DNA from 3 places in the Peribacillus sp. AS_2 genome. Region 3 is predicted to be linked to each of the others. Evidence: predicted binding sites of a transcription regulator. Region 3 holds the regulator's gene; each other region holds the start of a gene.
The links. The regulator Rex, encoded in region 3, represses fermentation and respiration genes when NADH is low (regulators of the CRP and FNR family bind a similar motif). The targets are predictions, from matches to a motif close to TTGTGAAATATTTCACAA.
Positions count from the first base shown of each region.

Region 1: the regulator Rex is predicted to act here: its motif matches at 8,452-8,469, upstream of OTG27_RS16590 (L-lactate dehydrogenase).
Region 2: the regulator Rex is predicted to act here: its motif matches at 3,061-3,078, upstream of OTG27_RS17655 (LptM family lipoprotein).

Region 1 is NZ_JAPTGA010000009.1:18-10,338, reverse strand. Features, by position in the region: gene OTG27_RS16630 (DMT family transporter) at 1-194, shown strand, start outside; gene OTG27_RS16625 (hypothetical protein) at 642-854, opposite strand; gene OTG27_RS16620 (GerAB/ArcD/ProY family transporter) at 1,004-2,095, shown strand; gene OTG27_RS16615 (short-chain fatty acid transporter) at 3,045-4,355, shown strand; gene OTG27_RS16610 (MarR family winged helix-turn-helix transcriptional regulator) at 5,055-5,498, opposite strand; gene OTG27_RS16605 (SDR family NAD(P)-dependent oxidoreductase) at 5,622-6,491, shown strand; partial or broken gene OTG27_RS16600 (L-lactate permease) at 6,974-7,075, opposite strand; partial or broken gene OTG27_RS16595 (L-lactate dehydrogenase) at 7,134-7,265, opposite strand; gene OTG27_RS16590 (L-lactate dehydrogenase) at 7,440-8,402, opposite strand; gene OTG27_RS16585 (nucleotidyltransferase domain-containing protein) at 8,604-9,140, opposite strand; gene OTG27_RS16580 (DoxX family membrane protein) at 9,356-9,742, opposite strand; partial or broken gene OTG27_RS16575 (fumarylacetoacetate hydrolase family protein) at 9,930-10,321, opposite strand, start outside.
Region 2 is NZ_JAPTGA010000010.1:60-10,380, forward strand. Features, by position in the region: partial or broken gene OTG27_RS26735 (helix-turn-helix domain-containing protein) at 1-114, opposite strand, end outside; gene OTG27_RS17635 (YrzO family protein) at 236-379, opposite strand; gene OTG27_RS17640 (DMT family transporter) at 390-1,373, opposite strand; gene OTG27_RS17645 (LysR family transcriptional regulator) at 1,508-2,404, shown strand; gene OTG27_RS17650 (hypothetical protein) at 2,721-2,897, shown strand; gene OTG27_RS17655 (LptM family lipoprotein) at 3,212-3,916, shown strand; gene OTG27_RS17660 (RNA polymerase sigma-70 factor) at 4,163-5,032, shown strand; gene OTG27_RS17665 (carboxymuconolactone decarboxylase family protein) at 5,117-5,578, shown strand; gene OTG27_RS17670 (hypothetical protein) at 5,643-5,870, opposite strand; gene OTG27_RS17675 (YbjQ family protein) at 5,870-6,190, opposite strand; gene OTG27_RS26740 (response regulator transcription factor) at 6,507-6,788, opposite strand; gene OTG27_RS17680 (phospholipase D-like domain-containing protein) at 6,819-7,202, opposite strand; gene OTG27_RS17685 (GerAB/ArcD/ProY family transporter) at 7,874-8,989, shown strand; gene OTG27_RS17690 (sensor histidine kinase) at 9,242-10,321, shown strand, end outside.
Region 3 is NZ_JAPTGA010000013.1:136,320-146,640, forward strand. Features, by position in the region: gene acnA (aconitate hydratase AcnA) at 1-1,695, opposite strand, end outside; gene OTG27_RS20905 (LysR family transcriptional regulator) at 1,914-2,783, shown strand; gene OTG27_RS20910 (RraA family protein) at 2,857-3,420, opposite strand; gene groL (chaperonin GroEL) at 3,954-5,591, opposite strand; gene groES (co-chaperone GroES) at 5,650-5,934, opposite strand; gene OTG27_RS20925 (CPBP family intramembrane glutamic endopeptidase) at 6,268-6,993, shown strand; gene OTG27_RS20930 (YdiK family protein) at 6,990-7,202, shown strand; gene OTG27_RS20935 (redox-sensing transcriptional repressor Rex) at 7,231-7,890, opposite strand; gene moaC (cyclic pyranopterin monophosphate synthase MoaC) at 7,924-8,430, opposite strand; gene OTG27_RS20945 (ABC transporter ATP-binding protein) at 8,564-10,321, shown strand, end outside.

The DNA.
Region 1 (10,321 bases), on a different contig from region 3:
CTATGGGCGGAATAGCAAGGGTTAGTCAGATTCAATACTTACAACCATTTTTGATGATTGTATTTGCAACAGTATTTCTAGATGAATCCATCACATTTTTCACCATTGTAATAGCAGTAATTGTTGTCTTTTCTGTCATATTAGGCAAAAATGCTCCTGTAACAAAAAAAGTAGCTGTATCAGGGAAAAGCTAACTGCATTTAGAACAACCGAATTCCAATAGATGAAAGAGACCGACAGTCATGAATATGGATTCAAAATAAAAATCAACAAAATCGTAGGGAAACTAAGTTATGTCAAAATCATCCATTGTAAGGACAAAAGTTAATCATTGATCAACTGAACGAATTTCGAATACGGATGAGCAACAGATTTCATTATTAATGAAATCAAATCTAAAGAAATAATAGAATGTTACTGCCTAACGGGAGTGTTGATCAAGGATTAACGCTCTTTCTTTTTCAAATTAGGCTTAAATTTCGTATTGTAAAATCCTTATATGTAAAAGCTTTCATATTCATTAGATCTTCCAGATTCCACGACTTAGTTTCAATGGCTTCTTAACCGGTTTCTTACCTTATCACGGTTCATCTTTCACACCGCCATAAAAAAGCACCCAAACCAATGGATGCCTTCTCCTTTTATTCATTAATTTTGAATTCTTTCAATAGATCATTCCTATACGAAATTGCATCTCGTTCAAAAACTTTTTTAAACCTGTTTTCGTACTCTTCACGGGTTATTAGACCTTTTTCTTCCAGTAATTCCACTATAGTTCTAACCCTTACTCTACTCGACACTAATTCGTTTGTCATATTGGACAATAAAATACTGATTTTCTCATCATCATTCATTTTCTCATCCCCTTTGTTTAACTAATTTGACAAAAGGGACCAATTCCCTGCAAAAATTCCATTCACAATTTAATCGATCTTTTTGAATAGATTTCACTTATAAAAGCCAGATTATTAAAATATATGAGTGATACAAATGAGGGTCCTACATGAATCAAGCTGGTGTTAATGAAAAATATAAGGTATCACCATTTTATGTGTTTTTTTTAGTGCATTCCATGCAAACTGGATTAGGCGTATTGAGTTTTCAAAGAGATTTGGCTAAAGCGACAGGAACCGATGGCTGGTTATCCATACTCCTAGCTGGATTGATTGTTCATATATTAATTTGGCTAATCTATAAGATATTTAGTTTTGTTCCTGGCGATATAATCTCCTCTAATAATCATGCATTCGGTAAATGGATTGGTAATTTCTTCAGTCTTTTATTTATTCTTTACTTCTTTGTCCTTGGAATGACGATCATAATCGGTTATATAAATGTCATTCATGTTTGGATGTTTGAAGAGGTACCTTCTTGGGCATTTGCTTTGGTTTTCCTTATCTTGATTTATTATATAAATACAGGGGGATTCCGAACCATTACGGGTATTGCCTTCTTAACTGTAATCGTTTCATACTGGCTTTTATTTGTACCTTTTTATGGTTTTAAATACTCTGATTTCACCGGTTTTCTTCCTATTTTCCATCATAATTTATTCGAAATAATGGAAGGAACCAAAAGTTTTTCATTATCCATGCTTGGATTTGAAATGATACTGATGTATTATCCGTTCATCAAAAATGCTGAAAGATCGCAAAAGTATGCTCACGGAGGAGTTGTGCTCACTACGTTATTGAGCTTATTACTTTATTTTGTGTCGATAGTCTTTTATTCACAGAAACATTTGACCCTTACTCTATACCCAACACTAACATTGACCAGTATTATTGAGTTGCCCTTTATTCAACGGTTCGAATACATAACTGTTTCTTGGTGGACCATCATTATCATACCCAATATGGTCATTCCTTTGTGGGCTGCCAGCAGGGGTGTCAAGCGCTTATTCAATGTCCAGCAAAAGTATCCCTTATGGGGAATGTCCATAATCATACTACTTGTGAATATACTTTTTTATGATATCGATTCCTTATATATATTAAATAAAATAATCAATCCCTACTTCGTATGCTTCATTGTTATATATTTGCCTCTTCTTTTTGTTTTCATAAGCATTAAAAAATCGCGGAACCGGTTATGAAAAAGTTTGAAATCCCTAGTGATACTGTATTCTGCTGTTCTTATAACGAGCCCACTATCACGAATTGTCCCCATCAGATAAATATCAATTCCTTCACCAAATAAGTTCGGGCTAGGAAAACAAAAGGAAGACCACTTATTATGGTCTTCCCAGACTGTAGACAAACTCGATGACAATCGAGTTTGTCTATTTTTATGGCTTGTACAATTTGAACGTTGATTGGAACGCAGGGGCACTCGCTTTCCGCGGGCAATTCGGGGAGCCTCCTCGGCATTCGCCTGCGGGGTCTCATGCACCGTACTCAGCAAGTATCTGTATCTATCTTCAAGGTATTTTCTTGTTTCAGCATCTTGATTAATAAGCATCGCATGCCAAAAACGTATTCAAATTGGAAATAATCCTGGTGTGTGTCTTGACCCCACTCATCATGTTTAGGAAACCTTTTCCAATCTTATCAGCTATTTCATTTAAATTCCTTCTTTTATTCAAAAACCAAGTAATACCAAAATAAATTTAGTGCATTATATATCCGACTGGCACCACTATTGCCGTTAAAGAATTCAACACGGTTAAACATTTAGAAATATCCAATAAATTTGATTCCAAAGGATTAATGCCTTTTATGAATAAGCTTTCATAAATCAACCAAAATATCAGCACCTAACCGGGGATTCCCCAACGTATAAAGTATTTTGTATCAAACCTCATTATTTTTCATGCTCCTTCCAACCTTAAATTTATTCAACAACTGGAACGATTTTACCTGCATTAAAAAAGGACTCCGCATAATTGGCAAGGTCCTTTTAATCATCTTCAATTAGTTGAACCATTCATAATCATATTTTTGCTCTATTAGGGGTCCATGACCCCTAATAGAGGAATATGTTAATAATTGTAGAAATTATAAAGAGGGTTTGATTTTAAAAAGGAGGATAAAAAGTTGAAAGTAATGGTAGCCTTTTTTAATCGTGTTATGCAGAGATATTTACCCGATCCATTTATATTTGTTATTATTTTAACTTTTGTTGTGTTTGGGCTGGGACTTATTTTCACCGATAGCGGGCCTTATCAGATGGCTCAGCATTGGGGAAATGGATTTTGGGGATTGCTTCTTTTTGCTATGCAGATGGTTCTTGTTTTAGTAACTGGACATGTATTAGCTAGTAGCAGAATTTTTAAAAAGGGATTAGGTGCTCTTGCATCTATGGCTAAATCTCCAGGTCAGGCAATTATTATTGTAAGTGTCGTTTCTCTCGTAGCAAGCTGGATAAACTGGGGATTCGGACTTGTAATTGGGGCTTTGTTCGCTAAAGAATTAGCAAAAAAAGTAAAAAATGTTGATTATCGCCTTTTAATTGCGAGTGCTTATTCTGGATTTCTCATCTGGCATGGTGGAATATCTGGATCAACTCCATTGACTATTGCTACTCCAGGCCACTTTTCCGAAGATTTAATTGGAATTATCCCAACAAGTGAAACGATATTTTCTAGTTTTAATCTTTTTATTGTTATAGCGTTAATCATAATCGTTCCATTAGTTAATCGATTCATGATGCCTTCAAAGGAACAAACAGTGACTGTAGATCTTGCTCTTCTAGAGGATGATGTCCAGGCAGCTACTATTGAAAAAGAGGATTTGACTCCTGCTGAGAGGCTTGAGAATAGCTGGATTATCTCCCTATCAATTGGGATATTAGGGATTGTTTTTCTTTTCTATTATTTTGTACATAACGGTTTTAAACTAAATCTTGATATTGTTAATTTCTTATTCTTATTTTTAGGAATTCTCTTTCATGGTACCCCAAAACACTTTTTAGAGGCTGTTGTTAATGCAGTAAAAGGAGCGAGTGGGATCATCATCCAATTCCCTTTTTATGCGGGGATCATGGGTATGATGACAGCATCAGGTTTAGCTACTGTTATATCTAATGGTTTCGTTTCAATATCTAATGAATTTACATTCCCGTTATTTACGTTTTTAAGTGCAGGTTTGGTCAATATTTTCATACCTTCTGGTGGAGGTCAATGGGCGGTTCAAGCCCCTGTCATGCTGGATGCAGCGATAGCACTTGATGTATCCATTCCAAAAACGGCTATGGCGGTTGCCTGGGGAGATGCATGGACTAATCTAATCCAACCATTCTGGGCACTCCCTGCTCTTGCTATTGCTGGTCTAAAGGCAAAAGATATTATGGGTTACTGTGTATTGACTCTTTTTGTAAGTGGTATTGTTATTTCACTAGGACTCTTGTTTTTCTAATAAGGATTTGTAGAATAGACAGTATTTCGGATGATAATGAATGAAAAATAAAGGATCTATTCAACTAGTTAAATTTGAATAGCTCTTTTATTTTTTGTAGTGTTGGCAGGAAAATGTGGATTTACAACGTTAAGACACGAATAAAACTTTTTAATTCCTCAATTTATAATGTGAACTTTTTCTATACAGGGATGCACCCACAAGTTAAAATTTTATGCACCCCCAAAACAAAACCTGCACTTATTGTAATCTTCCCTATTTATTAAGCTGAGGGCGCGTGCTCACAGCGCAGTAGCTCCTGCAATTGCATTTATACATATAGTCTGACAATCAGTTATACTACTTACTTGTTCAAAATATAACTGAACAACCTGTTTTCAAAAAAGCTACTCAGTTGGGTTGTTCAACGCTTATTTTTTCTTACCCACACGTAGGGAGAAAACCCCCGAAAATTTGATATCAGGGGTTTTCTTCATTTTATATTTAGTATTTTTCTTCAAATACTTAGTTTTATTTAATTAGCTGCAATTGTAATACAATTTTTTTCACTGCAAAAATCTAAATTAGTCTCTCTAAACTCTTTTGGACTTTCAACGTAGGAATAGTGGATACTATCTAACACACTAACACACGAGCTTTTCAGATTTAGTCATGTGTTCATTAGTAGACTCTTATTTCCAAATAGAATTATCAACTGTGTTATATCGTTAGATTTTTTAGCATTTCAATATATGCCTTCAATTCTGAATCCGTCAATCCTGAAATACGTTCGAAAAAAATAGATTCTTTTTCTTTTAAAGCTTTTATTGTTTTGTCATGACCAAGCTCGGTTAAAGATAACATTACCCCTCGACGATCTTTAGGGTGGGGTTCACTCTTTACATATCCCAGACCTTTTAATTGCCCTATAAGTCTACTGATAGAGCTACGGTCCATTGCTGTTGATTCAGCTAAAGTCGATGCGTTAGTAGGACCATGTGAAAATAACCAGCGAACAATCAAAAAGGCTGCTGGCTGCAAAGTTGTATCAAATGTAGCTGCAGTTCTGACATTAAGTGCATGTGCCTCACTAATCAACGAATTGAGCTGTTCACCAAGAGCTAACTCCAGTTCTTCTCTCAAATCAGAATTATTAATATCCATAGTTCTCCCTTCTCAACGCAACTAAATGTATTTGACATATATCAAATACTTGAATATGATTGATATATGTCAAATATATTTAATTGTTAATACTATGTCAAGTTTATAGAAGGAGAATGTATAATGCCCGAGTATCCAATAATTGTAATGACTGGTGCTACCAGTGGTATTGGTCAGATTGCTGCAATTGAAATCGCAAAACGTGGTGCACATTTAGTGCTGACTGCTCGTAACAAAGAACGGGCTAAAGCAACTGAGAAATTAATTAGAGAAGCTTCACCAAATACGGAGGTTGATTTCTATTTTGGTGATTTATCGTTAATGCATGATGTTCGCCGTATAGGACTTGAGATAAAACAAAACTATTCAAAAATTGATGTACTCATCCACAATGCTGGGCTTCATGGGTTCGAGCAACGTGTTACCTCTGAAGGATTTGCCGAGATGATTGCGGTAAACTATCTAACGCCTTGGCTACTAACAAATCTGCTAAAGGACTCTTTGGTAAAAGCAAAAAATGCAAAAATTATTAATGTCGCTTCGGAAGCCTCACGAAATCATGGGGAACTAAAATTACCATATGATTTGACGGACACATCTCCATTTACATTGAGGGGTTCATCTAAAATTTATGGAAAAACAAAGCTTCTAAATATCATGTTTACTGGTGAGTTAGTGCGTCAGTTTTCAGGAACTTTGGTAAATGCCAACGCTCTAAATCCTGGTTTCAATAATACTGGCCTGGGAAGAGAACTTCGTATATCTTCTGTATTGGGAAAAGTCTTAGAATTCCTTAATATCGGAAATCCAAAAAGAGGGGCTGACATCATTGTTCGTTTAGCACTTGATTCCGAATATGAGAGAGTGACAGGAGGATACTTTAATGTTGGAACTGGAGATAAAATTGATCCGATATATCCAGGAAAAGATGTTTCTATGCAGCAAAGTTTGTGGAATGATACCAAAGAATTATTGTTAGAGTATATAAATTGATTTTCTATTCTTCAATGAAGTTACATTTTCCTAAACGAAAATGTATATGGGAATTGATTAATGCAATTCCAATTTAGACAAATAGTCTTTTATTATACAACTAGTGCTGAAACTTTAGTAAATTCAAGTTCAATTTCACTTCCCGTATTTCTCATTTCCAAACTTTTATTACGTTTGTTATTGAACTAACCTCCCTCAATAAACTAAACACACTCTCACGATCGCTCTAGAATTCTTAGGATTTCATAGTCATATCATTAACAGTTATTTATGTAAGCTAGGCATCACTCCTCCAGGGTAGGGATTTATCGAAAAAAGTGTATGCTAAACTAACCAATTATAGGAAAAAATCAGTTTAAGCAATGTTATGATCGCACATGTTTCATGGAGGTCAACCCCTCCCATGTCTCACAGAACCGATGCTCCTACATTCCTTCGTTCAACCTTTTAATAAGGGGTTGCCGCAGCACCCCCTTATTCACTCCTGAAGCACCATTTGCTACTAGACTGAGCATGGCTGCCTGTAAAGGTTTGAATCCCAATGAAACTAATAGAACGGCACAGATTGCAATCGGTAGATTGAATATCTTTAAGTGTTTTAACAGAGTGTGCAAACTTTTCTTTTTCGCTCTCATTTAGTGAAAGCTCCACATTATTTTTTGCACCTGTACGATTAATTACAGTTGGAGTATCAACATGAACATTTCTTTGACCATATTGGCCTTCTAACAACGATCCAACTAGTAAGGATCTGGAATAAAAATGCCGATACACCTATGCTAATGATTAGTGTAAAAAGGGCTGTGATAATGCCCTTCATTTTAAATACAGTCAGACCCAATAGAAAGGAATATGACAGGAAAGGCCGCAACCAAGGCTGATAAGTACGTGTTATTCAATAGATTATAATCTTGAATCCACATGATGCTTCCTTTTTTCTATTTAATGTTATAATTTTAATTCTTCAAAATGAGGTGCCAAAATGTCTTTTAAGACATAAGCACTGTGTTGGAAATTCTGTTGTTCTTCTTCATTAAGTTCTAATTCGACAATTTCTCGGATTCCACTACGATTAATGATTGCTGGAACACCCATGTACACATGCTTTTCACCATACTGGCCATCCAGATGAGCAGATACAGTTAACACGCTATTTTCATTGTGGAGAATGGCTTTTGTAATTCGCACAAGTCCCATAGCGATGCCATAGTAGGTAGCACCTTTTCCTTCAATGATTTTGTAGGCTGCATCACGTACATTAATAAAAATCTCATCTAAGTCTTCTTTTTTATAGTGTTCTTGGCGTTCAATCATTTTCAAAACGGGAATACCACCCACGTCTGCAGAACTATAAACAGGTAGCTCGCTGTCACCGTGTTCTCCGATGATATATGCATGCACATTTTTCGGTGCGACTTTAAAGTAATCACCTAGTAGGAAACGGAAACGAGCTGTATCAAGAATGGTACCAGATCCAATGACTCGTTCTTTAGGTAACCCACTATAATGCCATGTTGCGTATGTTAAGATGTCAACCGGATTGGTTGCAACAAGAAAGATGCCATCAAATCCACTAGCCATGACATTCTCGACTATTGTTTTAAAAATCTTCAGATTTTTATCCACAAGGTCAAGGCGTGTTTCTCCTGGTTTTTGGTTCGCTCCTGCACAAATTACAACTAAATCTACATCTGCACAATCTTCATACTCTCCAAAGCGAATATTTGTTGGATCTGGAGCGAAAACTTTCCCATGATTTAAATCCATCACATCACCAATTGCTTTTTCTTTATTTAAATCAATCATAATCAACTCATCTACAATTCCTTGGTTCATAAGAGCAAAGGCGTAGCTTGAGCCTACAAACCCTGTTCCAATTAATGCGACACGGCTTACTTTTTCTTTTGTCATAGGTTTTTCATCCTTTCATCTCATTAAGTTTTCAAAAGGACAATATTGTTTGTGAAACATTTCACAAATTAATGATACATCACTTTTTTTCAATTTACAATCCATTTTCAAAAAAAATTTGTTTTTAAAAAGGCTACTAAACTGCATAAATTTTTCTGTAAAGCTACTCAGTTTCTATCTTTAACGCTCTCCCTTTATCCTCTAACTTTTTGCATCAATTATCTGTTTAATAATTTCTATGCTTTTAAAATCCTTTGGACGAAGTGTTCTTCCTGTTCCTTGTTCGTAAACTCTTTTTTCCTCAAGTAATTGGTATGGGTTTAGAACATTTATTGAAACACCTCTTAAATTATAAAGTTCCATTGGCAAGGCATCTTTCCTCCATACCCAATCTGGAAAACCGTTAGCGACTATATCGCCATTATCAGAATACCGAACAAATACAAAACTCACATCGACATTGTTTTTGAGGAAATCGGTTTGAAACTCTCCTACAGGCTTTATTTGAAAACCAGCATTAACAAGAGCCTGTTCCAAGTGCTCACGATAATGTAACCAAGTAACTAAATCAATATCAGTATGTGAACGAGTAATCTTTCCAAGAAGAAAATCTATCGCCCATCCGCCTCGTAGCCACAGGTTAAAATTAAGTGATAAGCAAATTTCATTTATTTCAAGAAGTATATTTAATTGTGATTTGCCTGTATCATTTTCTCCGGTAACATTCTTACAATCCATCCTCATACACACCCTTTATGTACTAAGATTTTAAGCATTACCTTATTCTGCATAAGGATTGCAAAATCCTTCTTCAAAAAACCTGCCCCGTTAGTTGCATATAGAAAGAGCTGCCTTAAAGACAGCTCTGATCTTCAGTTAACGCACCCGTTGTTCAATAGCGTTATTGTAGAGTTGATACAAACTTGACGTAAAATGTGTAATTCAAGGAAGTATTAATGAGAAGGCTTTTTCTCCAAAATACTTTTAAAACTTTTTCTGTAACAAAGCAACAAATAACTATACATGATTACAATTATTACTGCTAAAACAAGTAACGAATGATCAAGGATCAAATGAAGTAAGAAAATGTTGGCTACAATTGGACCCAATATTGCAAGTGCTAATGGGACAAATCGATTACTTAAAAGTAAAACTCCACAAACAATCTCTAAAAACTTTTCAAATATTAATAGATATTCAAATTTGAATAATGCCATCGCTTCGGGGCTAGTAGCAATAAATGGTTCAAAGTCAAAAATGACAAAATAACCGTTTAGACCTGCAATAAGGAAGATAAAACCTAAAAATATTCTGGAGAGATGTAAAAGGACTTTATTCAACCTGCACACCACCAATTTGATTTTAGTTTTAATTCTAATTTTATTATAGTTGGTTACTGCTCAGTACGATAAAACTTTGTACTAATGCAACTAACCCTCCCTATAGTTGCATAAAAAAAAGCTGTCTTAAAGACAGCTATACATTTATGAATATTTTCATTTTTGGTATTATCAATCCATGCACATCCTACTGAACCTCATTACACAACCGACCGATATTCTCGACTTCAACAACGACTTCATCCCCCGACTTGATCGGGCAGCTGCCAGATGGTGAACCCGTGGCCAAAATATCACCGGGCTCCAGTGTCATTACCTGTGAAAGCCAGCTGATTAAAAATGGAATGCTTAGAGACATTTCATTGGTATTTCCGTCTTGGACAACGCGGCCGTTTAAAGTGGTCACAATCCTTAAGTTTGTAGGATCCACCCCGGTAACGATGTATGGCCCCAAAGGTCCGAATGTATCAAATCCTTTGCCCCGCGTAAACTGTGGATCTTTTTTTGTAAGATCTCTTGCTGTCACGTCATTAAATATCGTGCAGCCGAATACATAATCAAGCGCATCTTCTTCTTTAA
Region 2 (10,321 bases), on a different contig from region 3:
TTGAATCATTTGATACGAAACTTCAAATATTTTTTGAAGATCCATATAGCTGTGCTCTCCTTCAAGGTAAAGTCGTGTAATGAATATTTTCTGTTCGGTAGAAAAATTAGCCATGAAAAACACCCCGTAAATGTTAGTTTGGTGTCTAACATTTACGGGGCAGTTCAAGTTTGACTACAGTCTAAAGCCTCTCTAAATGAGAGGCTTTTTTGAGTTGTATTGCCAAAAGTCCACTTTATTGAATTCTTTTCCTTCTTTCATTATACAGATTGATCAATTCTGCATTTTGCTCATTCATCTTTTTCACATTCTTATTAATCGTTGCCAATTCCCAAAGTACAGCCAATCCAAGGATTAGCATAAGCGTTAGTAAATCCATTGTTGCCCTCCTATTGATGTTGTGTACCCTTAATTAAGTGTTTCTTCTCACTTGGATTCATTTTCTCAACCCGGAAAGGCAAGTTTTTTCTTTGATAATAATTGTTTTGAATCAAAGCATATATCACTAAAAAAGTTCCGAGTAATTCGTAGGATGATAGTGACCCCCCTTGGATGAAAACGATGGCCAACGTGGTGATTGGAACTAAATTGATAAATAGGATTCCATTGATCGGTGTTAATAGTTTAATGCCTAAATTCCAGCTTAAAAGGGCTATGGCACCAGGGAAAATAATCATGAAAATCATCTCGCCATAAATGGATTGGATAACCTCTGCCGTAGGGACGGACAGGCCCATTGCCGTTGCGAGGAATGTTATGATGGCTGATACGGATGTTCCTAAAATGCACGTTAAAGTCGAATAGCGAAGTGTTGACCATCCGTTAAATTGGTTGCCGCCCATCGTATAAATAACCCACCCTATAACCCCGATAAGAATGAAAACGATAGGGATGACATTATCTTTCAATAAAAATACGAATGATAAGCTGCCATTGGTAATGACAAGAATGGCCCCTATCAAGGCAAGGAGCATGCTGGCGATGGTATATTTCATGGGTCTGGCACTTTTGAAAACCCACAGAATTAAAATTGAAATCATGGGCATTAATGATTCCATGATCGAAGCAACAATCACCCCGTTATGCCCCAGTAAGTCTTGACCTGCGAAAATGAGAAAGTTGTAGACAGTGAAAGCCATCGTCCCAAAAAACAATAATTTCTTCCCTTGCCCTTCCAGGCTAAAAGACTTCTTACCCTCTTTCATTAAAAGCAATATCCCTAAAATGACGCTAACAGCTAAATATCGCAAAAAAGCGAAATAAAAAGGATCAATATACATTAAGGCCCTTTCTGCAACTGGAAACATCGCTCCCCAAGAAATGCTGGCAGTCAAACATAAAAGTGCACCGATTAATACTTGATTTTTTTTCATAAAAGCTTCCCCTCAAAAATAATGATTGATTTAATTCCTATACACACCTTATGATAAAGTCATTATCATGTAAAATGACTTAAAATGAATATAATCATCATTATTAATGATAGTTGAGAAAGGGGGGCACTTTTGTGGAAATGAGGGATTTGCAAATATTCCAGTGTGTCGCTAAATATGGCAGCGTAAGTAAGGCGGCTGTTGAGTTGAATTACGTCCAATCCAATGTAACGGCGAGGATTAAGCATTTGGAGCAGGAGTTACGGACGCCTTTATTCAATAGGCATAAACGTGGCATGTCACTAACTGCGGAGGCCAGAAAGATGCTGGAGTATGTAAACAAAATTTTGCTTGATGTAGAAGAACTCAAGCAAGTATTCCTGGATAGTGAAACACCTACAGGGATATTTAACATCGGTACAGTTGAAACGGTCAGCGATCTTCCCAAGATTCTAGCCTCCTATCATAAACAGTATCCAAATGTCGATTTATCCATAAAGGCGGGGTTAACGGAAGACTTAATCAAAGATGTCATTGAACACAGGCTGGATGGCGCTTTTGTTACAGGACCGATCAAACATCCGCTCATTCAGCCATACGATGTCTGTACAGAAAAACTTGTATTAGTTACAAGAAATGAAACATTTAACCTTGAAGAAATCATAACAGAACCATTTTTAGTATTCAGTCAGGGGTGTGGCTATCGCTCCAAATTGGAACAATGGCTGAGGGAAGAAGAGGTGATGCCCAAAAGAATCATGGAGTTCAATGTATTGGAAACGATCTTAACCAGCGTAACACTCGGCCTTGGCATTACCCTCGTACCACAATCGGCGGTAAATCACCTAACAGCCAATGAAAAAGTCCACGTGCATCCAATTCCGGAAGAATACCGCAATATCTCGACAGTCTTCATTCACCGTAAAGATGCTTATATGACAAACTCCATGAAAAGCTTTCTGAACACGATTGAAGCTCATCATGAAGACCGGTTCAAGCAAAATCCAGAAACAGCTCCTGAGCTGATATGAAGGGTGAGCGGCAAATCGCTTTGCATAGAATGATAGAGGATTGCTGAATAGGCTGCGAAACTATTCATAAAAAGTAAAACATAAAAAACATGGCGAAACTGAGACAGCTAATCATGTTACTTCTAGAAAGTATTTTGGGAATTATTTAGACAAAAAGCCGACGATTTCGTTGGCTTTTTGTTTGTAGGATCCTTTCAATTATCATACTTTCAAGTAACCTTCTTAAACTAAACTGGTAGTTTAGTTTAAGAAAAATTGTATTACTTTTCATCAATTGGGAAAAAATATAAATAGGAACAAGAAGGAGGGAACAGAGATGGAAGTGAATATGAGTGTTGAAGAAGTCGTGAATCAAATTTCCGACTTAGTAGAAAAAGAAGGGAAGCTACCTCGAAAGAAAGAGGTAAAGAAGTCAGATCCGGAGTTAATGAAGAATGCATTGTATTATTTTCCTAATTGGGATACTGCAGTAGAACATAGCATTGGATCTTAACCAAAACATATATTTTTCAATTAGTACATATAAGGCAAGGGAAGTGAAGGCCGCCAATTGGCGGCCTTTTGAACGTGCGATTCTTTACATTATCATACATTCAAGCACTCCTACTCAAACTATCTATTGAATAGTTTAGTTAAATAAAGATATAGACGCATCAAAGTGAATCATCTCATATTTTCTTTTTCGGAACGAGTGGAGTATCGATCTTTTTTAGTCGATAAGTCTGATATTTCGATGAAGCATAGTGTAACTTTTTTCCATATGGGACCGTATAATAATTTGTTAAAACACAAGAAAAGAGGGTCCCAATGAAAAAGATATTGTTGATTTTGGCAGCCGTTTTTTTGGTAACAGGGCTTAGTGCTTGTAAAGGAGTCCAGGAGGGAAATAAGGAATCTCCGCCAATTTCAGAAAAGCCAAATGATAATCCTAAGCAAATCGACGGGCAAGATGAAGATCCTCCAGGTGAATCGGTTGAAGACCCGACAAAAGGTCTGCCAAATACGAAAACGGATACGATCATATTGGAAGGTATGGAAGAACCGTTCCAATTCACGCTTCATCATAGTCAGGCATTGGGATTCTCAACCTACATCGTGGATGACATGGTCGTTGAAGAGGCTAGTTCTGGTGAAGGAGATGCAATGATTGTTTTTGCGAATTTTGCAGGCAAGAGAAATGAGGATGCCAAAGTTCAGATTTTTTCCAAAAGTGAGGGTGCGAATGCAACAATAGAAGAACAGACGGAGTTTGCGAGGGAAGTTGTGATAAGCAACGGCTTTGAGATAAAACAGCGATCTGATAATTCGCCTAACCGATTTGATTGGTCTGAGGTGGAATTTGACATTAGTCAGAAGGGCAGTAATTACTCCATATTGGGTACAGTGTCCGTTTTTCAATATGGCGGCCGCGTTTACTATGCGATCGTTCAATACCCGGAAGATTATGAAGAAGGCTTCATACCGCGGGTTGTAAAAATGTTTGACGATATTGTATGGTATGAAGCAACTTGATCAATGAGTATCCGAAATTGGGTACACCATTTTAACAGAGAGTGGTAATATATTTGTCCAATAAGGAATCCTGTTGAACGGTAGGGAGCTAGTTTGTCTACAGTCCGAGAGCAGCTCTTTTGCTGCTCTTTTTTGTATGATAGGATAGTCTGGTCTAATTAGGTGAAGAAGGATAAATGATTGGGTTAGAGAATAATTAGTGATAGGTTTTCGAAAAACGAATTTGATAGAAAATAGGTGAATCAAGTGGAGTTGGATACATTATATAAGACATATCGACCTTTTCTTTTTTCCATCGCATACCGGATGCTCGGATCGGTTACCGATGCAGAAGATATCGTTCATGATTTATTCCTGCAGCTTAAGCTTGATATCGACGAAATTAAGGACATGAAAGCATATCTTGCGAAAATGACGACAAATCGCTGTCTGAATTTTTTAAAGTCAGCCCGTAAGAGAAGAGAGGTTTACACAGGTCCTTGGCTGCCAGAACCTCGGGTAAACGAAACAGATCAGCCTCTAGATAAGGTCGTAACGGATGAAACGGTGGCATATGCCTTCCTCGTTTTGCTGGAACAGCTTTCACCTGTTGAAAGAGCGGTTTTCGTGCTTAGGGAAGCATTCACTTACAGCTATGAAGATATCGCCGAGATGCTGGAAAAGAATGAAGTGAACTGCAGAAAGATCTACAGCCGGGCTAAGCGGAAATTACAGAATGATAGGCCAGTCCATCCGGAGGATACGAAACATGTCGATCTTTTGGCAAAAAAATTCATAAAAGCATCTGCGACAGGAAACTTTGAGGAGTTTTTGGACCTTCTTACAGAAGATGTTGTCCTTGTTACTGACGGCGGAGGAAAAGTGCTTTCTGCATTAAACCCAATTGTAACCAGACAGCGCGTATCCGCCTTTCTTAAAGGCATTTCCGCTAAAGGAGGCTTCATAGGAGAACTTCTTCCGGTGATGGTCAATGGCCAGGAGGGAATTTTGCAAATGAAAGAAGGAAAGCCTACCAAAGTCATCTGCTTTGAATTAGATCCAAAACAAAAAAATATCCGCAAAATCTTCATTGTCACCAATCCCGATAAATTAAATCATATTCCTGATATAGATTGAGGGGTCTTTTTTTGAATGTCACAAATCAAACCTCTATTTTGTCTTATAAGTGGAACCAAAAAAGGTTTAATGGAGGAGATAGACATGGAACAACGGATTAACTATATGAAGACAAATCGTGAAGTGGTCAAATTAATGATGGGTTTGGAGGAGTACAAGAAAACAACGGCAATCGATAGCGCATTAATCGAATTGATTAAAATTCGCGCTTCCCAAATCAATGGCTGTGCGTACTGCTTGGATATGCATACAAAGGATGCCCGGGCAATGGGTGAAACGGAACAAAGAATTTACTGTTTGAGTGCTTGGCGTGAAACACCATTCTATTCTGATTCGGAAAGGGCAGCGCTGGAATTGACGGAAGCGGTCACGGCCATTTCTGCAAACGGTGTACCTGATGAACTGTATGAGAGGGTCCGCCTGCATTTTGATGAAAAACAATATATCGATCTCGTTACCATAATCATCACCATCAACGGCTGGAACCGATTGGCCATTTCAGCCCAAAACATACCAGGGCACTATAAGCCTGTAATGGAAAAATAATGTTGTTATCAAAACCCCTTGTATGATTACAAGGGGTTTTAATTGTAAACACGTGGCTTTTAAATTATTTTTCTTTTTTATAAAAGCGTTCACCCGTATCAGGATTATAATATACCCTTGTTTTTTCTCCTGTCACGGGGTCTATATTTATTTCATCTGTCGATTGAAATCCATCAGGAACTTTTACACCGTGATTGCGTTTAAACCGTTTATCATAGATAAAGTATCCAAGTAAAATGCATAAGATAGCTATAATAATTTGTAATATATAGTACCCTATGATGAATTTCATTATATTTTCTCCACAATGACGGCAGTTCCATATGCAACGATTTCGCTCATATTCGTACCGATTTCCCCAGAATCATATCTCATCATTATAATTGCATTTGCACCCATTTCATTGGCATTTTTTATCATACGGTCCATAGCTTCTTTTCTTGAATCTTCAAGCATCGCTGTATATTGCTTGATCTCTCCGCCTACCAGGGACTTTAACCCTGCCATGATATCGCCGCCAATCCCTCTGCTTCTTACAATTAGACCGAAGGCAGGCCCTTTTACCTCTACAATTTTGTATCCTTCAATTTTTTCTGTGGTAACTACCAACACATTAATCGCCTCCGACTTATTTACTTTATTATGAAATTTTCCTGAACTGAAAGCATAAACAAATGAGCTTATATATTATATGTAGTTCCTTTTTTATCAAGCGCAATAATCATTCCTTTAAATTTTAACATAATATAAGCTTTACCCCTCTTAACAATGGGTAACATATTTCGGGTAAGCATAAAAAATCCCATTTCGCAGAAAAGAAATGGGATTAAATTCATCAGTGTTTTTACGGCTGTTTTTTGATTGTTATATATGTGTAGATTTTATGATGCTCATTGCATACCTTCAAAATGAATTTCGCTTTTTATTTCTAAAAGTACTTTAAATTGCGGTTTTCCATCTTCACTTCATGAAGAATTTCATGCAATTTATTTTCATAATGCAAGCTGATTAATTGTGATCTGGAGGCCACGTCTAATTCTTCAAACAGTTTATTTATATGGTTACGAACTGTAGAAACGCTAATATGCAGATTATCAGCTATTTCTTTATCTTTGAGACCTTGCGTTATATTCTGGATGATTCGCCAATCAACATTATGCGGTTCCCTGGTGAATAAAGACGATCTATCTGTTTTTATTATTTCTTCAATTAATAATTTCTCACGGTAGACATGTAACTCTTAGGAGATTTGATTAGCGAGCATTTCAGTAATCATTTTGAAATTTTCACTATCATCCGTTGTGAATATACCTACATAGCCTTGCAATTCCTTATTTTTAATTTCATGGAAGGGGGAAGATATAACACTAAAATCCTTTCCGGAAATTTGATTTTTCGTTTTTACAGTAGTATTTTGCAATGAACTTAAAATAAATGCATTATTTTCAACAGATTCTTCTATAACCAATTTACATAAATCCTTATTTTCATCATTACTTTTAGCGTATAAAACATTTAGCTCTTTATCAAAGATAAATATAGTAGTTTCAAAATTAAATTCGAAATTCTTAATGCTATTCAATACTTTTTTACTGATATAAATGATTTGATTTCTCAATTCCATATTCTACCTCATACTCGTTCCTAAAATGATATAACCTGTTTATTTCCTCGTTTAACAATAAACTGTTTTTGGGTGTGTAGGGTTCCAAAAATGACGACTGCTATTTCAGAAATGATACCGATCATAAACCTTCCAATCAGGTAGAGCAGAAGTAAGCATGACAGGAGCTTTAAGGAATTCATGACAAGTTATTACATTTAAATGGATATATTTCCATCCAAGGTGAAAACATAACCGTAACGTTCATATGTCTGCCCGGGTGTTGAAGCAGCAATGAGTTGAATGAACTTGCCAACGTTACTTCCTTGGGGATGAAACAGAAGGTGGATATGCATTCGGAAGTGAATGTAACCGTTAAAGGATTCGCCATTTAGGCACCATAACAGAATCCTTTCAAAAAGAAGCCGAGGAGTAAAGATCTATGTGGGCAATCATTGGAACCGTGTTTACTGGAGCAATTATTTCATATTTTGAAATACCTCAACTTTTTAAAAATAAATGCTGGAGGGAAATCTCCGTCTTTATTCTATTGCTTTTAGTTGGCATGACGTTGAGTATTTTATTAATTAAAGATGTTACCATTCCTAATCCCTTAGACTGGATAACAAAATTTTATAACCCCTTCACATCTTTCATGGAACGGATTCTGTCTTAGGGGGTATTTATTGATTATGCTTGAGAAAGGCAAAATTAGCTCAGGAGAATTTCTTATATTGGTCATCATATTTACGATAGGAGGTTCGATACTTAATGTACCTGCGCTGCTTGTCCATTTAGCAAAGCAGGATGCCTGGATTTCCTATATAATAACTACTCTCGTCGGTTTGTGTTTTGTTTTCTTATATAATAAATTAGCCTCGATTTATCCTTCTAAGACTTATGTCGAAGTTAATGAAAAAATATTGGGGAAATGGGTTGGGAAAGTTTCGGCACTGCTCTTCCTTTTTTATATTTTGTACCTTTCGTCTGCTTTATTGTATGAAATAGGGAGTTTTTCAACGACACAAATTTTGGTTGGAACACCTATTGAAATGATTATGATTCTTTTTTTATTGACATGCATAATCGGTGTAAGATTAGGATTGGAAGTCATCAGTCGAACTGCATTGATCTTTTTTCCTTGGATTGTCTTTATGCTTTTTATGTTATTTTTACTTCTTATCCCTGAAATCAAATTAGAACATGTTCAACCTATTTTTGAAGAAGGCATGAAACCAATTATTAAGGGCTCCTATCACACTTTAGCGCTCCCTTATGTACAGCTCATTTTCTTTTTAATGATCATGCCCTATGTAAATGAAAAGGATGAAATGAAAAAGAACTTTTATCGAGGAACATTATTAGGAGGCATCATTCTATTATTAGTGGTTATTTTCTCTATCCTTGTATTGGGCATTGATATAACTGCAATTCAAAACTATCCTTCTTATAGACTGGGAAAGAGGATGAATCTTGGTGATTTTTTGGAGCGTATTGAAGTCACTGTAGCCTTCATTTGGATTCTATCCGTGTATTTCAAGCTAACGATTTGTTATTATGGACTGTCTCTCGGGTTAGCTCAAGTGCTGGGATTGAAAAATCACAAACTTCTTCATTTTCCATTAGCATTTTTAATTTTTGCCTTCTCCATCATTACACATCCGAACACAGTACATAGTCAAAACTTTACTGTAAAAGCATGGACGCCCTTTTCCTTAACCATTTGTTTTCTTCTCCCGGTGTTATTGTTGGTGATCGGAATAGTGAGAAAAAAGCGTTCTGATTCAAAGGCGGCCAAAGGATGTTAATAAATGATCCAATTACTGCCTTTGGTCCCTGATGTCCCATTTACTCGATAAACGACTCGGATAAAAATGATTTCTTTCTATTGAAAAAGCCTTGGTACTTATAGGCTTTTTTTAGATTGAATCATATTCTAGCTTTTTCTCCGATATGGTCCCTCATTTTTTCCATGTTCTTAAAATCGTAAAAACAAAATTCGACAAGGATTTCATGGCTGGTGTAAGATGAATGAAAAAGCCAGAAATGGGGTGAATGCTTTGGTTGATTTATTACCGTCGCTGTTTGAAAAAGTGGGGATCATCGTGATTGCTGCCTTCCTGCTTTCTTATATGAAACCCTTTCGGCAAATGATAGGCCATGAACATGAAATGTCGAAGAAAATCATGTTTATCGCACTTTTTGGAACATTCGGCATCATAAGTAACTATACAGGGATCGAAATTGGAAACCATGGCATGCCGGAGGGTGATTGGCATGCTGAGATTGATCCCGATAACGCGATTGCCAACACAAGAATTATGGGAGTGGCTATCGGCGGTCTGCTGGGAGGACCCTTTGTTGGGTTGGGAGTAGGTTTGATTGCGGGGCTTCACCGTTATTTTCTCGGAGGCTTTACGGCGGGGGCTTGTGCGATCGCTGCGATTTTAGCTGGGGTTTTATCGGGTCTTTTGGGGAAAAGTCGGCGAAAGCACGGGACGATCACCCCTTGGTTTGCCCTGCCCATTTGCATGGCATTGGAAGCGATCCAAATGGGCATCATCCTGGTGACGGCCAAACCCTTTGAAAGGGCGTGGGAGCTCGTACAAGTAATCGGGATTCCCATGATCATCATCAATGGATTCGGGACTTTACTTTTCATGCTCATCATTCAGTCGATCACAAGGGACGAAGACCGGACTCGGGCCGTACAAACCAATCTTGCGTTCCTGATTGCGGATCAGACTTTGCCCTTTTTCCGGCAAGGCCTGAGTCAAACTTCATGCAAGAGAATAGCCGAAATCATCTTGGGGCTGACTGAAGCCGACGCCGTGGCCATTACCAATGAACATAGCGTGCTTGCCCATGTTGGTGCTGCGTCAGATCACCATGTCCCTAAGGTGGGGATAGCGACAGGCTTAACGAAACAAGCCCTTGAACAAGGGAAAATCATCGTGGCCAAAACAAAAAAGGACATTTATTGCTTTCATGATCAATGTCCATTGCAAGCGGCCGTAGTCCTGCCGTTGCAGGTCCAACAGAAAACGGTCGGGACTTTGAAGATGTATTTCAAGCATCCGGATAAATTAAGCCAAGTGGAACAAGAGTTAGCTGAAGGATTGGCCAAACTATTCTCCACT
Region 3 (10,321 bases):
TAATGGAGGTGATGCCAAATAATTTGCTTTAATCTGAGGGTGAACGCGGCCTTCAAAGTTTCTATTGCCTGATAGTACACCAGCTACAACTAAATCGTTATCCACAATTGCTTTGCTGACTTCAGGAATAAGCGGTCCTGAATTACCTATACAAGTTGCACAACCGTACCCTGCTATATGGAAGCCGAGTGTTTCAAGATGTCTTAAAAGCCCTGATTCTGCTAAGTAGTCTGTTACAACACGTGATCCTGGTGTCAACGAGGTTTTCACATAAGCAGGTATTTGTAGCCCCTTTTCCACAGCTTTTTTGGCCACAAGACCTGCCATGATCAATACAGACGGATTTGATGTATTTGTACAACTTGTTATGGCTGCCAGAACCACTGATCCATTTTTAATTACAGATTCTCTATTAACAACATGCTCAATTTGGACCTCTTTTGTTAAATCAAGTTCATTCAATCCATAGCCACCTTTTTCAATCGGAGAACGGGCGACTTCATTAAAATTTAGTTTCATTTCAGTCAAATCAACTTTATCCTGAGGGCGTTTAGGTCCTGCAAGGCATGGTTTTATCGTAGATAAATTGAGTTCAACTAAATCAGAATAAACGGGTTCAGAGCTATCTTTTTCCATAAACATACCTTGGGCTTTATAATAAGCCTCAACTAACGTTATTTGCTCTTCACTGCGGCCAATAATCCTCAAGTAATTCAAAGTTTCCTGATCTACAGGAAAGAAGCCCATTGTCGCACCATACTCTGGTGCCATGTTGGCAACAGTTGCACGGTCAGCTATACTCATTTCCCCTACTCCAGGTCCAAAAAATTCTACGAACTTACCTACAACCCCTTTTCTTCTAAGGAGACTTGTAACTGTTAGTGCAACATCCGTTGCAGTTGCACCTTCTGGGAGTGATCCTGTTAATTTGAATCCAACTACTTCTGGGATTACAAAATAGACTGGCTGACCTAACATTGCTGCTTCTGCTTCAATTCCTCCAACTCCCCAAGCCACGACACCTAGTCCATTCACCATCGTTGTATGTGAATCTGTTCCTACAAGTGAATCAGGATACACTACTGTGGTATCACTTTCTTCCTTTGTGGCTGCAACTGATGATAGATACTCCATATTAATTTGATGCATGATCCCTGTTGCTGGAGGAACTACAGAAAAATTATTAAAGGAGCCCTGAGCCCAGCGGAGAAAACGAAAACGTTCCATGTTTCTTTCAAAATTAAGCTTTTCATTTAGCTGCATCGCATCCTGTCTGCCGAAATAGTCAACAGTTACGGAGTGGTCAACTACAAGATCTACCGGTATTAATGGATTAATATCCGTTACGTTTCCACCGATGTGATTCATTGTTTCACGCATCGCGGCTAAGTCAACCATTGCTGGTAATCCAGTTGTATCATGAAGAAGAACACGTGCGGGTTTAAAAGGAACCTCCTGATTTAGTTCTCGTTTGACTGACCAATTCGCTAATGTACTCACATGCCCTTCAGTTACACTTACACCGTCATAATTTCTGATGGCAGCCTCTAATAATACTTTTATTGAGTAAGGTAATTGAGAAATATTCCCTAATCCATTTTCCTCTAATGTTTCAATTCGATAATAACTATATATCTTTTCATTAATGACAATCTCTGACCGAACATTAAACCGTTCTTCAATTCCATTAAACAAGTTTCGTTCAACCCCTTTGGTAATTACTAATTAACTTCATTTTATTTTAAATTTCCTTACGCGAATAATATCAATATTTCATAGGCTGCCATGAAACTTTTATATATTAAATCATCGGTCATTTTTCAAATTTTACTGTTTATGTTATTGTTCAAGTGTAATTGAATGAATAGTTAAACAATTTTAAAATAAAGATAAAATTAAGGGAGTTAAAGCAAATGGATGATCGTGACTGGCTTATATTACATACATTATTTTATGAAAAAAGTATTACAAAGGCCGGACAAAGCCTATTTATTGCACAACCAACGCTAACAAAACGCCTTAAGCAAATCGAAACGGAATTTGGGGTTAAAATTGTTGATAGGGGAATAAAAGGAGTGCGGTTCACTCCAGAAGGAGAATATTTAGCTAAGCGTGCTGAAGAAATGCTCAATTCTTTCCGCGAAATTAAAGAAGATCTAGAAAATTTTAACCATAGTGTATCTGGAACGTTAAGATTGGGTGTTTCCAATTTTATTAGTAAATATAAGTTACCACTCTTATTAAAGTTGTTTAAAGAACGATATCCGGATGTTGAGTTTCAAGTAGACACAGGCTATAGCAAAGATATTTTCAATTTAGTTTATAATCAAGTTTCTCATGTCGGATTTATCCGCGGAGATTATAGTTGGCCGGATGAAAAGCATTTACTATTTGAAGAAGAGCTTTGTATAGTGTCTAGAAATGAAATAAACCTATCTGATCTTCCCAATCTCCCTAGAATCGACTACCGAACAGATCAACTCTATAAGCAAATCATTGAAAATTGGTGGGCAGAACATTATTCCCAGCCTCCATACATCGCGATGTCAGTTGACCAAGGTGATACTTGTAAGGAAATGGTTTTGAACGGGTTGGGCTATGCTATTATGCCTTCTCTTTTTTTGGATGGCATTAAAGATATTCATAAAATTGACTTAAAAGATAAGAAAGGGAATAGCTTAACCCAAAAAACATGGATGTTTTATTATAAAGAATCAGTAGATATGAATGTTGTCCGGGCATTTGTGGATTTTGTAAAAACCTTAAATGTTTATTCACTTTAAATTTCATAAAAAAAACATTTGAAAGGATAGAGTGTTACCTTCTATTCCTTCAAATGTTCATTTTTTCAAAAAACTATTTATTTAAAATAAATTCATCTAGATATTTTCTTATTTCTTCTCGATTACCTGAAACTTTCTCTGCTCGCTCATTATCTTTTTCTAGCTTTTCTAATGATTGATCTAAAACTTTTTCTTCTAACTGTTTAGGAATTACGACTACTCCATCAATATCACCAACAACAATATCTCCCGGATGTATCGTTGTCCCACCGCAGGAAATGGGGACATTAATTTCACCCATGCCCGCTTTTCCACTTGCAGCAATAGTTGTTCCCTTGCAAAACACTGGATAATTCAATGCCTTAATACCTTCAAGGTCTCGAACTACTCCATCTACAATTATCCCATTAATCCCCAATGTTTGAGCCATACCAACAATAAAATCACCTGCTATCGCTCGATACGTATCTCCTTTTGCATCAATAACCAACACATCACCTTGTTTAGCCTCACGAATTGCTTTTAAGACAACAAGATTATCACCTACAGGCATTTTTACTGTAAAAGCTCTCCCTGCAACTCGATAATCATCTTTAACTGGCTTAATGGTAGGAGATAAGTTATTAAGTCCTTTCATAGTATCTGATATACATGTTGTAGGAATTTCAGAAAACCTTTCAATAATACGCAATACAAACACACCTCTCTATCAAATTAATTGGAAGATTTTTATATAATGACTTAATTTCATTATAATAAAAGGAGGAATAAATAAATAATTCAAATTTTTCATATCTATCTATTTAAAATTCGAATGGACATATTTAACCCTGCCTATTTCAATTTAGTTACCTTTATAAAATCTCACCATTATTTACAAGTTTATTGACAAAAGATTGATTGAATTATCTTAATAGTGAAGGTTCATGAAATTGTTTCTAAAAGAAACAGCTTGCCTTTTAGACATACCTACACTTCACTATTGATTGAAGATGTAGTAGGAATTAAAAAAATCAACAACTATTAGGACATACAGAATTCAAATACAAAGAAAAAAGCCCCCCACAGTAAACTGTGAGAGGCCTTCAACTTTAAAGATATTCACATGTTAGGTGAGCATTCATGACTGAATCCTCGTTAAACCCCTCCATTAAGGGATTTAGCGAATGATTACATCATGCCGCCCATTCCGCCCATTCCGCCCATGTCAGGCATGCCCATTCCGCCAGCACCAGCAGGTTCTGGTTTGTCAGCAACGACAGCTTCTGTAGTTAAGAACATTGCTGCTACAGAACCAGCATTTTGTAGAGCTGAACGAGTTACTTTAGTAGGATCGACGATACCTGATTCGATCATGTTCACCCATTGTCCAGTAGCTGCGTTGAAGCCAGTGCCTACTGCTTCGCCTTTAAGGCGCTCTACGATTACAGAGCCTTCAAGTCCAGCATTGTGAGCGATTTGACGAACAGGCTCTTCGATGGCACGAAGAACGATTTTCACGCCTGTTGCTACGTCGCCTTCCGCTTGGATTTCAGCGATTTTATTGTATACGTTAAGAAGTGCTGTACCACCACCAGCTACGATACCTTCTTCAACAGCGGCACGAGTGGAGTTCAATGCATCTTCAATACGAAGTTTACGTTCTTTCAATTCTGTTTCAGTAGCTGCACCGACTTTGATTACCGCTACACCACCAGCTAATTTAGCAAGGCGTTCTTGTAATTTTTCACGGTCGAATTCAGAAGTTGTTTCTTCTAATTGAACACGGATTTGGTTTACACGAGCTTGGATTTGAGCTGTATCTCCAGATCCTTCAACGATCGTTGTATTTTCTTTTGTAACAACCACTTTAGACGCACGGCCTAATGAATCGATTGTTGCAGATTTAAGATCAAGTCCGATTTCTTCAGTGATTACTTCGCCGCCTGTAAGAGCTGCGATGTCTTCAAGCATTGCTTTACGACGGTCACCGAATCCAGGAGCTTTAACCGCAACAGCGTTGAATGTTCCACGAAGTTTGTTCACAACAAGAGTTGCAAGCGCTTCGCCTTCTACATCTTCAGCAATCAATAATAGCGGTTTTCCTTGTTGTACAACTTGCTCAAGTACAGGAAGGATTTCTTGGATATTCGTGATTTTTTTATCAGTGATCAAGATATATGGATTCTCAAGGACAGCTTCCATTTTATCTGAATCAGTAACCATGTATGGAGATGCATATCCGCGATCGAATTGCATACCTTCTACTACGTCCAACTCAGTTGTGAAACCTTTAGACTCTTCGATTGTGATGACGCCGTCGTTACCAACGCGCTCCATTGCTTCCGCAATCAGTTGGCCCACTTCTTCATCAGCTGAAGATATGGCAGCAACTTGTGCGATTGATTCTTTGTTTTCAACAGGTTTGGAAATGGCTTTCAATTCTGCAATTGCTGAATTGACCGCTTTCTCGATTCCTTTACGGATACCCATTGGGTTCGCACCAGCTGTTACGTTTTTAAGACCTTCACGGATCATCGCTTGCGCAAGAACCGTTGCAGTAGTTGTACCGTCACCAGCTACGTCGTTTGTTTTGCTTGCTACTTCAGCAACCAATTTCGCACCCATGTTTTCGAATGCATCTTCCAATTCGATTTCTTTAGCGATCGTCACACCGTCATTTGTGATAAGCGGCGAACCGAATTTTTTCTCAAGAACCACGTTACGACCTTTTGGTCCAAGCGTTACTTTAACTGCATCTGCAAGTGCGTCCACACCGCGAAGCATGGAGCGGCGAGCTTCTTCACTAAATTTAATTTCTTTAGCCATTTATAAGTACCTCCCTAAAATTTAAGAAAATTTTCGTTCAGTTAAGTATGATGTATAATTAGCCGATAACAGCTAGAATGTCGCTTTCACGTAAAATTAAGTATTCAGTGTCTTCGTATTTAACTTCAGTACCTGCATATTTTGAGAAGATAATTAGATCGCCTTGGGCAACCTCTAAAGCAACACGTTCGCCATTTTCAAGGACACGGCCAGTACCAACTGCTACTACCTTACCTTCTTGTGGCTTTTCTTTAGCAGTATCAGGAAGAACAATACCGCTTGCAGTTTTTTCTTCAGTTTGAACTAGTTCAATAATAACGCGATCACCTAATGGTTTTAACAAGTGAAACAACCTCCTCATATTCTCTTGATAATTTGTTTCATGATTATTAGCACTCATCATCATCGAGTGCTAACACATTTATAATATTAAATAAACCGAGCCTTTTTTGCAAGTATCTTATTGAAAATTTTTTATTAATTTCTGATAAATTACGGGTATACTACTTTAGCATAATGATTTCCTAAACTTAGTCATTGAAATGTCATGTTAGGGGTACCTTTAAGTGGTGTTCTGCCCCAATTTTTGATACCATTTTGTAGTATGCGTTTATAGATTGTCCCCATGTCAGTAACGTTCCAAGCGGATGGGTGACTATAAAAGGAGTTTTCATTTTTGAAAAAAGAATATTGGTTCGTCATCATCACTTATATTGCCATGCAATTATCCAGTATTGTCGGGGTACCCATTTTCATGCTGATCGGGTCTTATACCGGAATGCCGGCTGATGAACTCGAAGTGAAATCTGCAGCATACTGGATAGTTTTCAGTTTTCTCGCTGCTTTATTCCTGATTCTTTTTTTAATGAGAAAAGATATGAGGGAAAAGCTGGACACGAGAAACCAAACTTCCGTATCCATGTCCATATTATGGGCAATTGCAGGAGTGTTCATGGCTCTTTTTGCGCAAAGCATTGCCGGAAGCATTGAACAAATGCTTGGGGTGGAGTCTGAATCTGAAAATACGCAGCAACTCATTTCACTCATTTACAAAGTCCCCATGGTCATTTTCGTCACTTCAGTAATTGGACCTATATTGGAAGAATTAATTTTCCGTAAAATTATTTTCGGATCACTTCATAAACGCTTTAACTTCTTTATTTCTGCTTTAATCAGCTCAGTTATTTTCGGCTTGGCGCATGGTGAATTTGAACATCTTCTTTTATATACGGCAATGGGCTTCACTTTTGCTTTCCTTTATGCGAAAACAGGCCGCATTCTCGTTTCCATGAGCGCTCATATTGCGATGAACACGCTTGTTATCATCCTTCAAGTGGTATATCGGGAGGATATTGAGAAGATGCTAGATACTGCACAGGCCTTCATCGGAGGTTTATTATGAAACGTCAATCACCATTATTCATGGGCATCATTTATGCAGGCTTAGGGGCTCTTTTTACCGCTATCGCAATTCAAACCGTCAATTCTTCTGGATGGGGACTCTTTGCCTACATACTTGTCCTTATTGCGACCCTTGATTTTGGATCGGGATTACGCATGATCATGCTGCACTTTAAGATTAAAGCCGCACAAAAAAATAAGAAAAAATAAAAAAACGCTGCATAAATGCAGCGTTTTTTCATTCCTCCAAAGCCGCTTCTTCCACTACCGGATAATGCTTCAGGAAGTAGATGAGCGACTGAAGTTCCACGGCCAGGTCAATGTGGTGGACCCTTATGGATGGCGGCACGGTCAGCCGTGCAGGTGTGAAATTCAATATTCCTTTTATGTCAGCTTTGACTAGACGATCGGTTATCGTCTGGGCTACCTGTGCAGGCACTGTCAATATCGCTGCAGTAATATTATTTTCCTGCAATAGTGTATCGATTTGATCCATATGGTAGATGGGCACATCAGCTATTCGCTTGCCGACCTTTTCTTCAGATACTTCGAAAGCCATTTCAATTTTTGTATTATTATTTTTCATGAAATTGTAATTTAAAAAAGCGGTTCCTAAATTTCCCACTCCGATTAAAGCGACTTTGGTCAATTCATCTTGATCAAGTGTTTTTCTAAAGAAGGATAATAAATAATTGACATTGTAGCCGTAGCCTTTTTTCCCAAGCGCGCCAAAGTAGGAAAAATCACGGCGAATGGTAGCAGAATCCACTTTTACGGCTTCACTTAGCTCAGCCGAGGAAACTCTTTGTTTGCCTGAGGAATGTAAGTTCTTTAAAAATCGATAATACAATGGCAACCTTTTGGCTGTTGCCTGCGGTATCTTTGGGTCATGGTTCATTGTTCTTCCCCGCCTTCACACATGCTTTTCAACTTAATCTCTATCTGTTCGTTTTACTTGCCTTTTATAATCGCTACTAGACACTCCGCCTGTTTTCTCCACTAAGAATGTAGGCCCGATCACCATTCCCTTATCAATGGCCTTACACATGTCATAAACAGTCAAGGCAGTCACGGATGCAGCTGTTAACGCTTCCATTTCCACACCTGTACTCCCTTTTGTCTTAGCTTCCGTTTCAATCCTAAGCCTATATCCTTGTTCTTCTTTTTCCCAATCAAAGGCTATATTGACCCCTTGCAGAGCAATGGGATGGCACATCGGAATTATATTGGATGTATTTTTGCTGGCCATGATTCCTGCAACTTGTGCAACAGCCAGTACATCACCTTTTTTCATTTTATGGTTCGTGACCAATTCATATATTTCATCATTCAATAAAATGCTCGACTGAGCCACTGCCGTCCGGGTTGTTTCAGGCTTAGCACTCACATCGACCATTTTGGCCCTGCCCTGTTCATTAAAATGCGTTAAGTCTCCCATTTAAGTAACCCCTCCTAAATCATACACTATTATTCCACTTTATGTAATAGCTTTTCTTTCAGCTTGGAACCAAGCTGTTGCCGATAATAACTAAAATACGTTAAACTAACAGTAATCAATTGAGGTGAAATCTATGATTTTATTACAAATCAATCAACTATCGAAATATTATGGAGCTGAACTTATTTTATCAAATATGAAGCTCGAAGTTCAAAATAAAGATCGAATTGCCCTTGTCGGCCGAAATGGCGCCGGCAAATCCACTCTGCTAAAAATCATTGCCGGGCAGCTTTCCCATGATGGCGGTGAAATAATCAAACCAAAAGGCGTCACCATCGGCTATATGGCCCAGGATACTGGATTGGAATCCGCATTGACCATTTGGGATGAAATGCTTACTGTATTCACTGACCTTATAGAGCAGGAAAAGGAACTGCGTCGCCTTGAGGCTGATATGGCCAGACCTGATATCTTTGAAAACGAAACGGTTTACCAAAAAGTGCTGAATGAATACGACACTTTGATGGTGGCATTCAAAGAGAAGGGAGGTTATCAATATGAAGCGGATATCCGTTCCGTATTGCATGGTCTTCAGTTTGCCGACTTTGACTATTCTACCCCAATTTCCACTTTAAGCGGCGGGCAAAAAACAAGGCTTGCCTTAGGTAAGCTGCTTTTAAGGAAACCGGATATATTGATTCTGGATGAGCCGACGAACCATTTGGATATCGAAACCCTCTCTTGGCTTGAACAATATTTACAAGGCTACCAGGGAGCTGTCCTCATTGTTTCCCATGACCGCTATTTTTTAGATAAAGTAGTAAACCTGGTATATGAGATTTCCCGGAATAACATGAAAAAATACCATGGTAATTATAGTTCTTACCTAGAGGGAAAAGCGGAGGATTATGAGCGGGACATGAAACTGTTCGAGAAACAGCAAGGGGAAATCGAAAAGCTTCGCGATTTTGTCCAACGTAATATCACAAGGGCTTCCACAACGAAAAGAGCACAAAGCAGACGTAAACAGCTCGAAAAGATGGATGTACTGGACAAGCCGCAAGGTGATGAAAAATCCGCGAATTTTTCTTTCCAGATTGAAAGGCAAAGCGGAAATGAAGTACTCCACCTCCAGGACCTGGCTATCGGATACGAAGGGGAAACGGTATCAAAGAATATTAATTCCCGGATGACAAAAGGAGAGAGCATAGCTCTTGTCGGCCCAAATGGAGTTGGAAAATCAACTTTATTGAAAACGATCATTTCCAAGCTGCCTGCCCTTTCTGGTGATTTCCGTTTTGGAACGAACGTAGAAGTCAGCTACTACGATCAAGAACAGGCTAACCTTGTTTCCAATAAACGCGTACTCAATGAATTATGGGACGACTATCCCCTTAAACCGGAAAAGGACATTCGCACCGTACTCGGTAATTTCCTATTTAGCGGGGATGATGTTTTGAAAACCGTTTCCACACTAAGCGGGGGCGAAAAGGCCCGGCTTGCTCTAGCCAAAATGATGATGCAAAAAGGCAATTTTTTAATTCTTGATGAACCAACGAACCATTTGGACCTCGATAGTAAATTGGTGCTTGAAAATGCATTAATTGATTATCCGGGAACTATTCTATTCGTCTCACATGACCGTTATTTCATAAATCGGATAGCAACGAAAGTGATAGAGCTCTCCAAAGACGGCAACGAAGAATTCCTCGGTGATTATGATTACTATCTAGAGAAGAAACAGGAGCAAGCGGAAATCCAAGCACTTGAACAGCAGGATCAGGCTAAATCTTTAGATGCGGCTGTAGAAAAAACAAATTACAAAATTGATAAAGAAGCAAAAAAAGCTGAACGCCAGCGAAAACGGCGCATTGAGGAAATCGAGGCAGCC